One region of the Clavibacter sp. AC415 genome, then DNA from elsewhere that is predicted to be linked to it. Evidence: riboswitches for the same ligand, from Rfam matches in the RefSeq annotation. Region 1 holds a riboswitch; the other holds the start of a gene.
What was found. A riboswitch is a leader RNA that binds a small molecule or an ion and turns the genes downstream of it on or off. The one in region 1 is predicted to bind thiamine pyrophosphate.
Positions count from the first base shown of each region.

Region 2: another riboswitch for thiamine pyrophosphate. It lies ahead of ACZ411_RS05310 (ECF transporter S component); the one in region 1 lies ahead of thiM (hydroxyethylthiazole kinase).

Region 1 covers NZ_CEEDAR010000013.1:52,785-59,807, reverse strand. The annotation lists partial or broken gene ACZ411_RS04695 (hypothetical protein) at 1-16, opposite strand, end outside; partial or broken gene ACZ411_RS04690 (thiaminase II) at 252-356, opposite strand; partial or broken gene ACZ411_RS04685 (bifunctional hydroxymethylpyrimidine kinase/phosphomethylpyrimidine kinase) at 478-669, opposite strand; partial or broken gene ACZ411_RS04680 (bifunctional hydroxymethylpyrimidine kinase/phosphomethylpyrimidine kinase) at 755-898, opposite strand; gene ACZ411_RS04675 (bifunctional hydroxymethylpyrimidine kinase/phosphomethylpyrimidine kinase) at 916-1,374, opposite strand; partial or broken gene ACZ411_RS04670 (hypothetical protein) at 1,496-1,546, opposite strand; partial or broken gene ACZ411_RS04665 (thiamine phosphate synthase) at 1,584-1,985, opposite strand; partial or broken gene thiM (hydroxyethylthiazole kinase) at 2,063-2,892, opposite strand; TPP riboswitch at 2,883-2,974, opposite strand; gene ACZ411_RS04655 (hypothetical protein) at 3,051-3,338, shown strand; partial or broken gene ACZ411_RS04650 (S9 family peptidase) at 3,373-5,533, opposite strand; gene ACZ411_RS04645 (LPXTG cell wall anchor domain-containing protein) at 5,543-5,737, opposite strand; gene ACZ411_RS04640 (maltokinase N-terminal cap-like domain-containing protein) at 5,851-7,023, opposite strand, start outside.
Region 2 covers NZ_CEEDAR010000014.1:111,182-118,204, reverse strand. The annotation lists gene ACZ411_RS05325 (nucleoside/nucleotide kinase family protein) at 1-278, opposite strand, end outside; gene ACZ411_RS05320 (energy-coupling factor transporter transmembrane component T family protein) at 280-1,071, opposite strand; gene ACZ411_RS05315 (ABC transporter ATP-binding protein) at 1,068-2,618, opposite strand; gene ACZ411_RS05310 (ECF transporter S component) at 2,621-3,277, opposite strand; TPP riboswitch at 3,312-3,422, opposite strand; gene ACZ411_RS05305 (hypothetical protein) at 3,549-3,881, opposite strand; gene glgX (glycogen debranching protein GlgX) at 4,082-6,286, shown strand; gene treY (malto-oligosyltrehalose synthase) at 6,283-7,023, shown strand, end outside.

The sequences.
Region 1 (7,023 bases):
CCGCGACGAGCACGGCGTAGTCGCTGCCGGCCGCGTGCGCGAGCAGGTGGTCGACGTAGGCGCGCGTCACCGGGCCGGCGACCGCGGGCGCGGGGTGCCGGGACAGCCACTCCTCGTGCAGCGTCGACTCGGCGGCGATCGCGTCGGCCGCGGACCGCGCCCAGCGCGACCTGCGCGTCGGGCGTCGGCGCGAGCTGGCTGGCCCGGGCGAGCACGCGGGAGTAGGCGCGGAGGTAGATCGCGTCCTGCGCGAGGTAGTGCGAGAACCACGCCTCCGGCAGGCTGCCGTCGCCGAGGCGGCGGACGAAGGGCAGGTCGTCGATCTCGCGGCGGAGGTCGGCGGATCCGGCCCACATCTACCTCCGAGACGGGCGGCAGGTGCGTGCCGGCGGCGTCCCACAACGCGCGCAGGTGGTCGAGCGGGCCGGCCCCCTCGCCGACGTCGAGGTCCTCGGCGTGCGCGAGGGATCCGGTGAGCCAGCCCCTCGCCTCCGTGAGCGCCGCGAGCCAGTCGCCGCGCCGCGGCTGCAGGGTCGCGAGCGCGCTCGAGAGGGAGCAGCCGGTGCCGTGCGTGCTCGTCGTGGCGATGCGCGGGCCGGGGACGACGTGGACGGCGGCGTCCGCGGCGTCGGAGCCGTCCGCGCCGTCCGCGCCGTCCCCGGCGGGCACGACGAGCGCGTGCCGGGCAGTCGTCCACGCGGAGGTGCCCGCCCTTGACGATCACGCGCACGCCGTGACGCGCGGCGAGGGCGCGGCCCTGCGCGAGCGCGGCGTCCCAGGCGTCGGCCTCGGGCTCGCCGAGGAGCGCGGCGAGCTCCGGCAGGTTGGGCGTCACGACGTCGGCGAGCGGGAGGAGGTGCCGCAGCGCCTCGGTGGCGTCGGCGTCGAGGAGGGCGTCGCCCGACTGGGCGACCATCACCCGATCGAGCACCACGACCGGCGGGCGCGCCGCGCGCAGCCAGTTCCGCCACCTCGTCCACCACGCGCGGCGGATCCGAGCATGCCGACCTTCACGGCGTCGATCACCACGTCGTCGGACACCGCGTCGAGCTGCGCCCGCAGGAATGCGACCGGCGGCACGTGGATCTCCCGCACGCCCCGCGTGTTCTGCGCCACGAGCGCCGTGACGACGGCCATCCCGTAGCCGCCGTTCGCCGCGATCGACTTGAGGTCGGCCTGCACGCCCGCGCCACCCGTCGGATCCGTGCCCGCGATGCTGAGGACGCGCGGGACGGCGCGGCTGCCGCGGGCCGTGCCGGAGGCCGCGGCGTGGTCGTGGTCGGCATCGGCGGACTCGTCGGCAGGGCGGAGTCGTCGCCGATGGGGGCGGGTTCGGCGGGCGCGGACGCCCCGCCCGCAGCCCGCCGCCCGCACCCGAAGCCCATGCCTCCGCGAGGTCGCGGCAGGCGGCCGCCGCGGGATCCTCGGCCGCGCACACCGCGGACACCACGGCGGTGCCCGCCCCGCCCGCGGCCGCCACCGCCGCCACGTCGTCCACGTCAACGCCGCCGATCGCGACGCACGGCACGGGGGAGAGGCCCGCGATGATGCCGAACCCGTCGTGCCCGAGCGGCGCCGGGTGGTCAGGGCTTGGTGCTGGTGGGCCGGATCACGCCGACGCCGAGGTAGTCGACCGTGCCGTCCGGCAGGGTGCGGACCGCCTCCACGTGCTCGGGGGCGTTCGCCGTGAGGCCGAGCACGAGGTGCCGGTCGGGGCTCGCGGCGTCGAGCATCCGCCGCACGAGGTCGGCCGGCGCGTCCGACTGCCCGACGTGGACCCCGTCCACCCGCGCGCCCCGGGCGAGCGCCGCGAGGACCACGTCGACGCGGTCGTCGACGAGGAGCACGGGCCGCGGCGCGGTCGGATGCGCGGCGGCGTGCGCGTCGATGACGGTGGCCGCCGCGAGCACGGTCGCCAGCAGGTCGGCCGCGCTCGCGTGCTTGTCGCGGATCTGCACGGCCGTCGCCCCGCCCGCGACCGCGGCCGCGACGACCGCGGGCACGCCGCGCGCGCCGCAGAGCGCCGGATCGGTGACGAGGTAGACGGACAGGTCGATGCCGCTCACGACAGGCGCTCGCGCTGCGCGACCCAGGCCGGGGTCGCGGCAACGAGGCCGATCGAGCAGCGCGACCGCGAAGGAGCCTGGACCGCGGGCGCCCTCGGCGGCGACCTCCGCGGCGATCGTGTAGACGCTCGTCGCGGCGACGGCCGCCCGCAGCGGATCCGGGTCCAGCGACGCGAACGCGGCCATCACGGCGCCGAGGGCGCGGCCCCCGCCGGTCACCTTCGTGAGGAGCGCGTCGCCAGTGTGCACGCGCACGACGCGGTGCCCGTCGGTGATGTGGTCGACGGGCCCCGACACGGCGACGACCGTGCCGTAGGTGCGGGCGAGGAGCAGGGCCGCGTCGAGGGCGGTCCTCCACCTCGTCGGTCGCGTCCACGCCCCGGCCGCCCGCTCCGCCCGTCGCGAGCGCGAGGATCTCGGACGCGTTCCCGCGCACGGATCGTCGGCGACAGGGCCACGAGCTCGTGCGCGAGCCGGGTGCGCACCGGCAGGGCGCCGACCGCGACGGGATCCAGCACCCAGGGCGTGCCCGCCTCGCGGGCGGCGTGCGCGGCCTCGACCGCGGCCTCCCGCTGCTCGGCGTGCGGCGTGCCGAGGTTCACGAGCACCCCCGACGCGATCCGGGCGAACGGCCCCGCCTCGGTGGGCACGTCGGTCATCGCGGGCGCGGCACCGAGCGCGAGCAGGACGTTGGCGGTGAAGCCGGTGACGACGGCGTTCGTGATGCACTGCACGAGCGGCGTGCGCTCCGCAGCAGCCGGAGGAGGTCCGCCGAGGCGACCCCCGTTCCCGTGGTGTCGTGGGTGGACGGGCGCGCAGCGCTCATGATGACATCCCTCCGCCGGTGCGAACCGGATCAGGTGCGACGGGTCTCATCTCAGCCCTCGTGGGCACCCCGTGTCAGGGATCCACCCTAGAGGTGTGCGCGGAGCCGTGCCTAGGCCAGGTCGATGGCGTCCGCAGCCGCGAGGACCGGGAGGCACGATGGACGGGACCTACGTGATCCCTGCACTCCGCCGCGGCCAGCCGCTCCGGGAGTGGGACGACATCCCGGCGCGGTTCGCGGCGGGAGCCGCACATCTGATGGTCCAGGGTGCCGACGCGGCGGAGGCCGTCGGGCGGCTCATCGCCGGCGAGACGCTGGCCTCCGACGACGTCATCGCGTTCGGCCGGCTCAACTTCCACTGCTACCTCAGCGGATGGGTGCCGATGATCGCTCTGTACCGGGAACCACGGATCGATCCGACCGCCGCCGAGCTGCTCGCCCTCTGAGGCCGCGCGGCGCGACGACGGTCAACGGTCTGCTCTACCCGAGCCCCGCCACGTCGAGCACCCACGCGTAGTCCGAGGCGCGCTCGCGCCACGCGTCGTAGCGGCCCGACTTGCCGCCGTGGCCGGCCTGCATCTCGGTGCGCAGCAGCACCGGCGCGCCGACCTCGCGGAGGCGGGCGGTCCACTTCGCGGGCTCGACGTAGAGGACGCGCGTGTCGTTGAGGCTCGTGACCGCGAGGATCCGCGGGTACTCGACGCCCTCGCGCACGTTCTCGTACGGCGTGTACGACTTCATGTACGCGTACACCTCGGGGTCGTGCAGCGGGTCGCCCCACTCGTCCCACTCGATCACGGTGAGGGGCAGCGACGGGTCGAGGATGCTCGTCAAGGCGTCGACGAACGGCACGCCCGCGAGGATCCCGGCGAACCGGTCGGGCGCGATGTTCGCGACCGCGCCCATGAGCAGGCCGCCGGCGCTCCGGCCCTCGGCCACCAGGCGGTCGGGGCTCGTCCACCCGCGCGCGATGAGGTGGTCGGCCGCCGCGACGAAGTCGGTGAAGGTGGTGCGCTTCGTGAGCGTCTTGCCCTCGTCGTACCAGCGGCGGCCCATCTCGCCGCCGCCGCGCACGTGCGCGATCACGAACGCCATGCCCCGGTCGAGCAGCGACAGCCGCGCGATGGAGAACGACGGGTCGATGCTCGCCTCGTACGAGCCGTAGCCGTACAGCAGGAGCGGCGCGGGCGTGCCCGGGTGCACGAGGCCGCGCTTGTAGACGACCGACAGCGGGATCTCCGTGCCGTCCTCCGCGGTCGCCCACTCGCGGGTCTGCACGTAGTCGTCGGGGTCGTAGCCGCCGCGCACCGGCTGCTGCTTGAGCAGCCGCAGCTCGCGGGTGGCGAGCACGTAGTCGTAGGTCGTGGCGGGCGTCGCGAGGCTCGTGTACCCGAGGCGCACGGTGGGCTGCGCGAACTCGGGGTTGCCCGCGGTGCCGACCGTGTAGATCGGCTCGTCGAAGGCGATCTCGTGCAGCTGCTCGCCGTCGAGGACCCGGTCGAACGGGATCACGCCGACGCGCGTGAGGCCCTCGCGCCGGTACGACACGACGACGTGGTCGGCGAACGCGCTGGCGTCCTCGAGGCGCACGTCGTCGTCGTGCGGGATGACGACCTGGCGGTCCGTGGTGGAGGTCGGGTCGTCGGCGGGCACGTCGATCAGCTCGAAGTTGGTGGCGCCGTCGTTGTGCAGGATGAGGAGCCGGTCGCTGCCGTCGATGACCGCGTGGTCGACGTCGTACTCGACGCCGTGGCGGCGCGGCCATACCGGGCGGAAGGTGCCCGTGGGGTCGCCGGCGTCGAGCAGCAGCACCTCGGTCGTGATCTTCGAGCCGACGTAGACCATGAGGTACTGGCGGCTGCGGGTCTGACGCCGAAGCCCGCGAAGTAGCTCTCGTCGGGCTCGGTGAAGACCTTCACGTCCTGCGCGGCGGGCGTGCCGACGCGGTGGCGCCACACGGTGTCGGGGCGCCAGGCGTCGTCGACCGTGACGTAGAACAGGTGGTCGCCGTGGGCGGAGAAACGCGGCGCCGTGGCTGGTGCCGGGGATCTCGTCGGCGAGGTCCTGGCCCGTGGCGAGGTCGCGGATCCGGAGCGTGAAGCGCTCGTCGCCCTCGGTGTCGGTCGAGTAGGCGAGGAGCGAGCCGTCGGGGCTGACCTCGAACGCGCCGAGCGAGAAGAACTCGTGTCCCTCCGCCTCGGCGTTCGAGTCGAGGAGGACCTGCTCGCCCTCGACCGCGACGCCGTCCGCGGCGGCCTCGATGACGGGCGGCGTCCAGTCGTCAGGACCCTGGACGGGCCGGCGGCAGCGGATCGCGTACTGCGACCCCTCGACGGTGCGCGCGTAGTACCACCAGTCGCCCTCGCGCACCGGGGACCGAGAGGTCGGTCTCCTGCGTGCGGTCCTTGATCTCCGTGAACAGCGCCTCGCGCAGCGGCTCCAGGTGCGCGGTCTGGCCTTCCGTGTACGCGTTCTCGGCCTCGAGGTGCGCGATGACGTCGGCGTCGTCCTTGTCGCGCAGCCACTCGTACCGGTCGACGAAGGTGTCGCCGTGGAACGTGCGCTCGACGGGGCGCTGCTCGGCGACGGGCGGGGTGGCGGATGCGGACTCGGAGACGGCCGGGACGGCGGGGTCGGTCATCCGTCGAGCCTACCGACGCGGCCGGGACCCTCGCCGGACGTGGCCCGGCCGACGGGCCCGGACGGCAGCCAGGGCGGCGCCGACGACGATGAGCCCGCCTCCGACGACGCCCCACCAGCCCGACCCGTCGGCGGGTGCACCGAAGGGCCAGGAGAGGAGGATCAGCGCGATGCCGACGAGGACGAGCAGCGCCTGTCCGAGCATCCGCGTCCCCTGCGTCGGCCACGGCCGGGCACGGACGCGAGCGTGCGCCGATCGCCACCGGGCCCGAGCGCGGCGAGGACGGAGCCGTCCCCGGCTCCGGGTGCCCGCCGAGGTCAGGGGACCAGCGGCCCCGCCTCGCGCGGGCCGGGCGCGCCCGGCGTGGTCGCCGCGCCGAGCGTGCTCGAGCGGGTCGCGAGACGCGCCACGGCCTGCAGCGGGATCGAGAGCCAGCCCGGACGGTTGCGGACCTCGTAGATCGCCTCGTACACGGCCTTGTCGATCTCGAACGCGTCGAGCAGGGCGCGGTTCGCGCGGAGGTCGGTGCCGGAGCGGGCGATGTAGCCGTCGACGAACGCGCGCCGGGAGGCGGACGCCCAGGCGGCGGCGGACTTGCCGGGGTGCGCGAGGGCGTAGGAGCCGGCGACGTAGTCGAACGAGCGGAGCATGCCGGCGACGTCGCGGAGCGTGACGTCGGGCAGGGAGCGCTCGTGCATGGGCCGCAGCGGCTCGCCCTCGAAGTCGAGGAGGACCCAGCCGCGGTTGGGCACCGAGAGCACCTGGCCCAGGTGGTAGTCGCCGTGGATGCGCTGCAGCTTCGGCCACTCGCCCTTCTCGGCGGCGTCGTACACGCTCGAGATGGCGTCGTGGAAGGCCGCGATCTCGGGCACCTCGCGCTCCGCCGTCGCGTGGCGGCGGCGGAAGCTGACCATGATCCCCTCGATGACGTCGGCCGTGGCCTCGACGGTGGGGAGGGCGGCGGCGAGCGTGGCGTGCACGTCGGCCGTGGCCTCGCCGAGCGCGCGGGCCTCGGCCTGGAAGTCCGCGTCGGCCTCGGCGGCGCGGAGCGCGACGCGCCAGGCGTCCGTGACGCCGGGCAGGAACTCCTGCGCGAAGGCGACGTGGCCGATGGCGTGGCCGACCTCGCGGCCGGAGTCGCTCCACTCGGCGAGCACGCTGCCCATGGTCTGCGGCACGAGCCGGGATCCGGCGCCCGCGATGGCGGACTGCAGGACCACATCGGGGTTCTCGCCGTGGTGCAGGGCGCGGAACACCTTCACGATCATCGGGTTGATGGCCTGGCCGTCGGCCGAGACCATGTCGTAGATGATCGACGTGTTGGACTGCTCGCCGGAGAGCACGTGGGAGCCGACCACGGTCGCGATCTCGACGCCCGGCTGGCGCTGGCCGCGCGCGGTCGCGCCGAGCGAGGTCTCGTCGACGTCCGCGTCGCGCTCGTCGAGGATGGTGCGGATGAGCGCCCAGGCGTACGCGGGGTCGTGCGGCCC
Region 2 (7,023 bases), on a different contig from region 1:
TCGCGCCAACCCGCGGGTGCGTCGCGCGCCCAGTCCCAGCGCCGCCACCGCGGGCGTCCGCCGGGCCGCATCGCCGGCAGGACGTGCCGCTCGAGGTGACGAGACGCCGCCTCGAGCCCGTCCCACCCGGGATACACGTCGTCGAGGCGGAGCAGCTGCGCTCCGGGCTCGAGACGCGCGGCCGCGTCGCCAGCGCGGACGAGTGCGTCGGCGAGCGTCGACTTGCCGGAGCCCGACGGGCCGTCGACGAGGACCAGCGCCGGTCGCCGCTCCCCCACCTCAGGACGCAATGAAGTCCCAGGTCCCGGCGGCCACGGCCGCGGACACCGCGAGGGCCGCGACGATGACGGCGACGGCCAGCACCAGCACCTCGCGGCGGCCCACCACGCTCGGGCGGGCCCACGTGCGCGCGCCGGTGCCGCCGAAGCCCCGGGCCTCCATCGCCGTCGCGAGCTTGCTGCCGCGCCGGATCGACAGCACCAGGAGCGCGAACGCCTGCCCGGCGAAGCGGCGGACCCTGCCGCGGTCGGCGACCCCGCGCGCGCGCCGCGCCAGCTCGAGCGACCGCCAGTCGTCCAGCAGGAGCCCCACGAGCCGGACGCCGGCCAGCGCGCCCAGGACGAACCGGGACGGGAGGCGTGCCACCTGGGCGAGGCCGTCCGCGAGGTCGGTGGGGTCGACGTCCGAGAACAGGATGAGCGAGGCCACGCCGATGGCCAGGACCCGGAGCGTCGTGGCGACGGCGAGCAGCACCGAGCCCTCGCTGACGACCACCAGGAGGAACTGCGCGTACACGTCCCCTGAGGTGCGACCGTAGAGGAGGATCGTGAGCCCCGCGCCGGGGGCGGCGATCCACACGGGGATGCCCCGCAGGAGGAACGCGCGGGCGCCGACGCCGGCCAGGGGCAGGAGCAGGAGCTCCAGCAGCAGGGCCGCGCCCGCCGAGACGACGTCGAGGCTCAGCACGAGCACGAGCGTCAGCACGAGCGCGGCGGCGAGGCGCGCCACCGGGTTCACGGCGGCGAGGCCGGTGGCGCGGGCAGCGGGCAGCGCCACGGGCAGCCCGCTCATCGCACGACCTCCAGGCTCGCGGGAGCGCCGGCGAGGGGGTCGAGCCGCAGGACGTCGTCCGCCAGCGCGTCGACGAGGTCGACGTCGTGCGTGACAGCCAGGACACCGACGCCCTCGCGGTCGACGAGCTCCGCCAGCAGCGCGACGAGCTCCGCCCACGTGCGCGCGTCCTGGCCGAAGGTCGGCTCGTCGAGGACGAGGAGGCGCGGGGCCGTGGCGAGGGCGGTCGCCACGGAGAGGCGGCGCTTCTCCCCGCCGGAGAGCGTGAAGGGGTTGGCCCGTGCGAGGCCGTCGAGGCGCAGGCGGACGAGCAGCTCGTCGACGCGGCGGGTCGACTCCGCGGGGTCCATGCCCACGGCGCGCGGGCCGACCTCGAGCTCGGCGCGCACGGTCGAGGCGAGGAACTGGTGCTCGGGATCCTGGAACACGGTGCCCACGCGCGCCGCGAGCTCGCGGGAGCGCCAGGCAGCGGGGTCGGCGCCGAGCCCGGCCGCGAGGTCCGCCTCCGCAGCGACCCGGCCCGCGATCGGGGGCAGCAGTCCGCCGAGCGTCAGCGCGAGGGTGCTCTTGCCGCCGCCGTTGGGCCCGGTGAGGGCGGTGACCCGCCCGGAGACGAGACGCAGGTCGACGCCGTCGGCCACGCGCATGCCCCGGGCACCGCCGCGTCCGACGGCCAGGTCGTCCGCCCGCACGAGCGGGACCGTCGCCGGGCGACGACGGACCGGAGCGGAGGGCTCCCGCCCGGGCACCCACACCCCCGCCGACGCGAGCCCGGCGCCCTGCTCGCGGAGGACGGCATCGGGCGGACCGTCGGCGAGGATCCCCCCGTCGGCCGCGAGGACGACCACGCGGTCGACGAGGTCCTGCCACACGGCGACGCGGTGCTCGATGACGACGAGCGTGGCGCCCGTCGTCGCGACGACCGCCTCGACGGCGCGCCGCACCTCGCCGACGCCCTCGGGGTCGAGGTTCGCGGTCGGCTCGTCGAGGAGGAGGAGCCCCGGGCGCATGGCGAGCACGCCGGCGAGGGCGAGCCGCTGCTTCTGGCCGCCGGAGAGCGCCGTCGTGGACCGGTCGAGGGCGACGTCGAGGCCCACCGCGTCGAGGGCGGCGCGGACGCGGGGCCAGATCTCCTCGCGCGGGACGCCGAGGTTCTCGCAGCCGAACGCCACGTCGTCGCCGACACGGGAGAGGATCACCTGCGCGTCCGGATCCTGCAGCACGAGCCCGGCGCGGCCCCGGAGACCCGCCGGGTCCCGACCGTCGACGCGGAGCGACCCGCGGGCCTCGCCCTCGTCGTCGCCGCCGAGCACGCCCGCGAGCGCGTGCATGAAGGTCGTCTTGCCGGCACCGGACGCGCCGAGCAGGAGCACGCGCTCCCCCGGCTCGATGACGAGGTCGACGTCCCGGACCGCCCAGGCGCTGCGGCCGGCGTGCCGCCAGCCCCAGCCCTCCGCGCGGACGGACGCCCCGCCGACCGGACCCGCGGGCACCCCGTCCGCCAAGTGGACGCGGGAGGCCGCGGGACGGCGAGCAGGCCGCCGCACGGTCAGACGCGGGCCGCGGTGTCGCGGCCCGAGGCGAAGCGCGAGAGCGCGCCCGTGCGGGCGAGCGCCCGCGCGACCAGCCACGAGAGGAGGCCCGCGATGACCGCGCCGGAGACCAGCGCCGCGATCGTGTAGACCGTGGCGAACAGGGCCGACGACCCCGGGTAGTAGGTGATGAGGTCGGTCATCGCCATGGCGAGGCCCGCGCCCATCCCCGCGAGGACGGCCACGTAGGCGCGCCAGTTCGCGTAGAGGAACACGAGGAGCACGAGCTCGGCCCCGAGGCCCTGCGTGAGGCCGGAGAGCAGGGTCCCGACGCCCCAGACGTTGCCGACCATCATGGAGACGAAGGCCGCGAGGAGCTCGCCGTAGAGTGCGGCGCCGGGCTTCCGGATCACGATGCCCGTGAGGACCCCCGCGAACAGCCACCCGCCACCCGCGAGCGCCTGCAGGCCCGGGAGGAGGGGCTCGAAGAAGCCGCCGATGGGTACGGAGGCCGTGTTCCAGAGGACGAAGACGAGGCCGGAGGCCACGCCGAGGACGCTGGCCACGACGATGTCGATGACGCGCCATCGCGAGCGGAGGCCCGAGCGGGGAGCGCGGGGGACGTCGGCCGACGAGGCGGAGGCGGGTGCGGTGGTCGAGGATGATGCGGTCACTGTCGTGCCCTTCTAGGTGAGAGGGAGAGGGCACGGGTAGAGAAAGGAAACCTCCCTGCGCTGGCATGATCCAGATCAGGTTCGACGGTCGAAGATTGGGGATCTTCCTCTCAGCCCGGCTCACCGGACTCCCGTGTTCCCGCCGAGCATAGCGCCCGCGCGACCCGACGCGGCGGCATCGTGCAGCCGCGCCGGGCGACCGAGGGCGGCCGGACGCACGGGAGCGCGGGCGCCCGAGGGCACCCGCGCTCCGCGTTGGTCGTGCTGCCGGCTACTTCAGCGTCTTGATGAGCTTGACGAGGACCTTGCCGGAGATCCAGATGACGGGGGTGGCCACCGCGAGCAGGGCGATGACGTTCGGCTGGAAGCGCACCTCGCCGTCGGTGGCGATGTAGGCGCCGATCGGCCAGGTGGCGCCGCCGCCACCGCCGCCGCCCGCGACGTTGCCGTCGGAGTCGGGGAGGTCGCTGCCCCCGCCGAAGCCGTACCAGGCGAATGCCACGGGCACGATGGTCGAGCCGTCGATGTCGAGGGGGTCGCCGTAGACCGTCCCCACTCCGGCGTTCTTCACGTTCTCTGCGAGCTGTGCGACGAGGTTGGTCATGCGTCCCACCGTACCCCGCGAGACCCGGCGGATGCGGGTCGATCCGGGTCCTCACGGTACCCTCGCCCCTGGTGCGTCGCTGCGTCGCATCCGGCCTCCCCCGCCGCTGCGGCCCATGCGGATCCACCGCCTGCCCCGCCCCCGACGGATCGCGATCCCGCGCGCCGTCGGCGGACGAGTCGACCCAACTGGAGGACCACTTGCACACCTGGCCCGGAAACCCCTATCCGCTCGGCGCGACCTTCGACGGGAGCGGCACCAACTTCGCGCTGTTCAGCGAGGTCGCCGAGTCGGTGCAGCTGTGCCTCATCGAGGAGGACGGCACCGAGACCCGCGTGGACGTCACCGAGGTGGACGCGCACGTGTGGCACTGCTACCTCCCGCACGTGCAGCCGGGGCAGCGCTACGGCTACCGCGTCACCGCGCCCTACGAGCCGGAGGCCGGCCACCGGTCGAACCCGGCGAAGCTCCTCCTCGACCCGTACGCCAAGGCCACCTGCGGCGAGTTCGACTGGCACCCGTCGCTCTTCGCCTACGAGTTCGGCGACCCCGACAGCCGCAACGACGAGGACTCGGGCCCGCACATGATGCTCGGCGTCGTGGTGAACCCGTTCTTCGACTGGGACGGCGACCGGCTCCCCCGCACCCCCTACAGCGAGTCCGTCGTCTACGAGGCGCACGTGAAGGGGCTCACGCAGCTGAACCCGCGGGTGCCCGAGGAGCTGCGGGGCACCTACGCCGGCATCGCGCACCCCGCCGTGATCGACCACCTGCAGCACCTCGGCATCACCGCGATCGAGCTGATGCCCGTGCACCAGTTCGTGCAGGACAACACGCTGCTCGAGAAGGGGCTCCGGAACTACTGGGGCTACAACACCATCGGGTTCTTCGCGCCGCACAACGCCTACTCCTCCACGGGCGAGCTCGGGCAGCAGGTGCAGGAGTTCAAGTCGATGGTGCGCGCGCTGCACGCGGCGGGCATCGAGGTCATCCTCGACGTCGTCTACAACCACACGGCCGAGGGCAACCACCTCGGGCCGACCCTCTCCTTCAAGGGCATCGACAACCAGGCCTACTACCGGCTCATGGAGGACGACCCCACCTACTACATGGACTACACGGGCACCGGCAACTCCCTGAACGTCCGCCACCCGCACTCGCTCCAGCTGATCATGGACTCGCTGCGCTACTGGGTCACCGAGATGCACGTGGACGGCTTCCGCTTCGACCTCGCGTCGGCGCTCGCCCGCGAGTTCTACGACGTCGACAAGCTCGCCACCTTCTTCGAGCTCGTGCAGCAGGACCCGGTGGTGTCGCAGGTCAAGCTCATCGCCGAGCCCTGGGACGTGGGCCCCGGCGGATACCAGGTCGGCAACTTCCCGCCGCAGTGGACCGAGTGGAACGGCAAGTACCGCGACACCGTGCGCGACTTCTGGCGCGGCGAGGCGTCCTCGCTCGGGGAGTTCGCCGCCCGCATCACGGGATCCGCCGACCTGTACGAGCACTCGGGCCGCCGACCTGTGGCGTCCATCAACTTCATCACCGCGCACGACGGCTTCACGATCGCCGACCTCGTCAGCTACGACGAGAAGCACAACGAGGCGAACGGCGAGGGCAACGCCGACGGCGAGAGCCACAACCGCTCCTGGAACATGGGAGTGGAGGGGCCGACCGACGACCCGGCCATCCTCACGCTGCGCGGCCGACAGCAGCGCAACATGCTCGCGACGATGATCCTGTCGCAGGGCGTGCCGATGATCCTGCACGGCGACGAGCTCGGCCGCACCCAGCAGGGCAACAACAACACGTACGCGCAGGACAACGAGATCAGCTGGGTGCACTGGGACCAGGCCGATCAGCCGCTCGCGGAGTTCACGGCATCGGTCGTGCGGCTCCGCAAGGAGCACCCGACCTTCCGGCGCGGGCGCTTCTTCGACGGCCGACCCGTGCGCCGCGGCGAGGGCGAGCCGCTGCCCGACATCGTGTGGCTCGACGCGGACGCGACGCCCATGTCGGACGACGACTGGGAGTCCGGCCTCCGCGCCATCGGGATGTTCCTCAACGGCAACGGGATCCGCGGGCGCGACCGCCGCGGCGAGGACATCTACGACACGCACTTCCTGCTCTACTTCAACGCCCACGACGCCCCCGTCGCGTTCACGCTCCCGTCGGACGAGTACGCGGACGCCTGGGAGACCGTGATCGACACCGCGGGCGTCGGAGCCGACTCGACGGCCCTCCGCGCGAGTAGCGTCGTCGATGTGCAGGCCAAGGCCCTCGTGGTGCTCCGTGCCTACACGGAACCCGAGGTGGAGCCCGACCACTCGGTCGCGGCGAGCCTCGCCGTCCTCACCCACGCGCAGGCCGACCGGCCCGCCGCAGAACCAAGGAGCGACATCAGTTGAGAACCCCCATCTCCACCTACCGGTTCCAGGTGCGGGAGTCCTTCGACCTCGCCGCGGTCGCCGACCAGCTGCAGTACGTGAAGGACCTCGGCGCGGACTGGGTGTACCTCAGCCCCATCCTCACGGCGGAGCCCGGATCCGACCACGGCTACGACGTCGTCGACCACTCGCAGGTCGACCCTGCTCGGGGCGGCGCGGCCGGCATGCGGGCCGTCGCCGACCGCGCTCACGAGCTCGGCCTCGGTGTGCTCGTGGACATCGTCCCGAACCACGTCGGCGTCGCGACCCCCGTCGAGAGCCTGTGGTGGTGGGACCTCCTCACGCACGGCACCGCGAGCCGCTACGCGGACGCGTTCGACGTGGACTGGGACTTCGGGGGCGGCAAGGTGCGCATCCCCGTGCTAGGCGACGGCGAGTCGGAGCTCGACGAGCTGCAGCTGGTCCGGGGCGACGACGGCGCCGTCGAGCTGCGCTACTACGACACCCGCTACCCCGTCGCCCCCGGCACCGCCGAGGACGACGCGGACGCGCGGACGGTGCACGCGCGCCAGTCCTACGAGCTGATCAACTGGCGCCGCGCCGACGCCGAGCTCAACTACCGCCGCTTCTTCGCGGTCAACACCCTCGCGGGCATCCGCGTCGAGCTGCCGCGCGTGTTCGAGGAGTCGCACGCCGAGATCTCCCGCTGGTTCCGCGAAGGGCTGGCCGACGGCCTGCGCGTCGACCACCCCGACGGC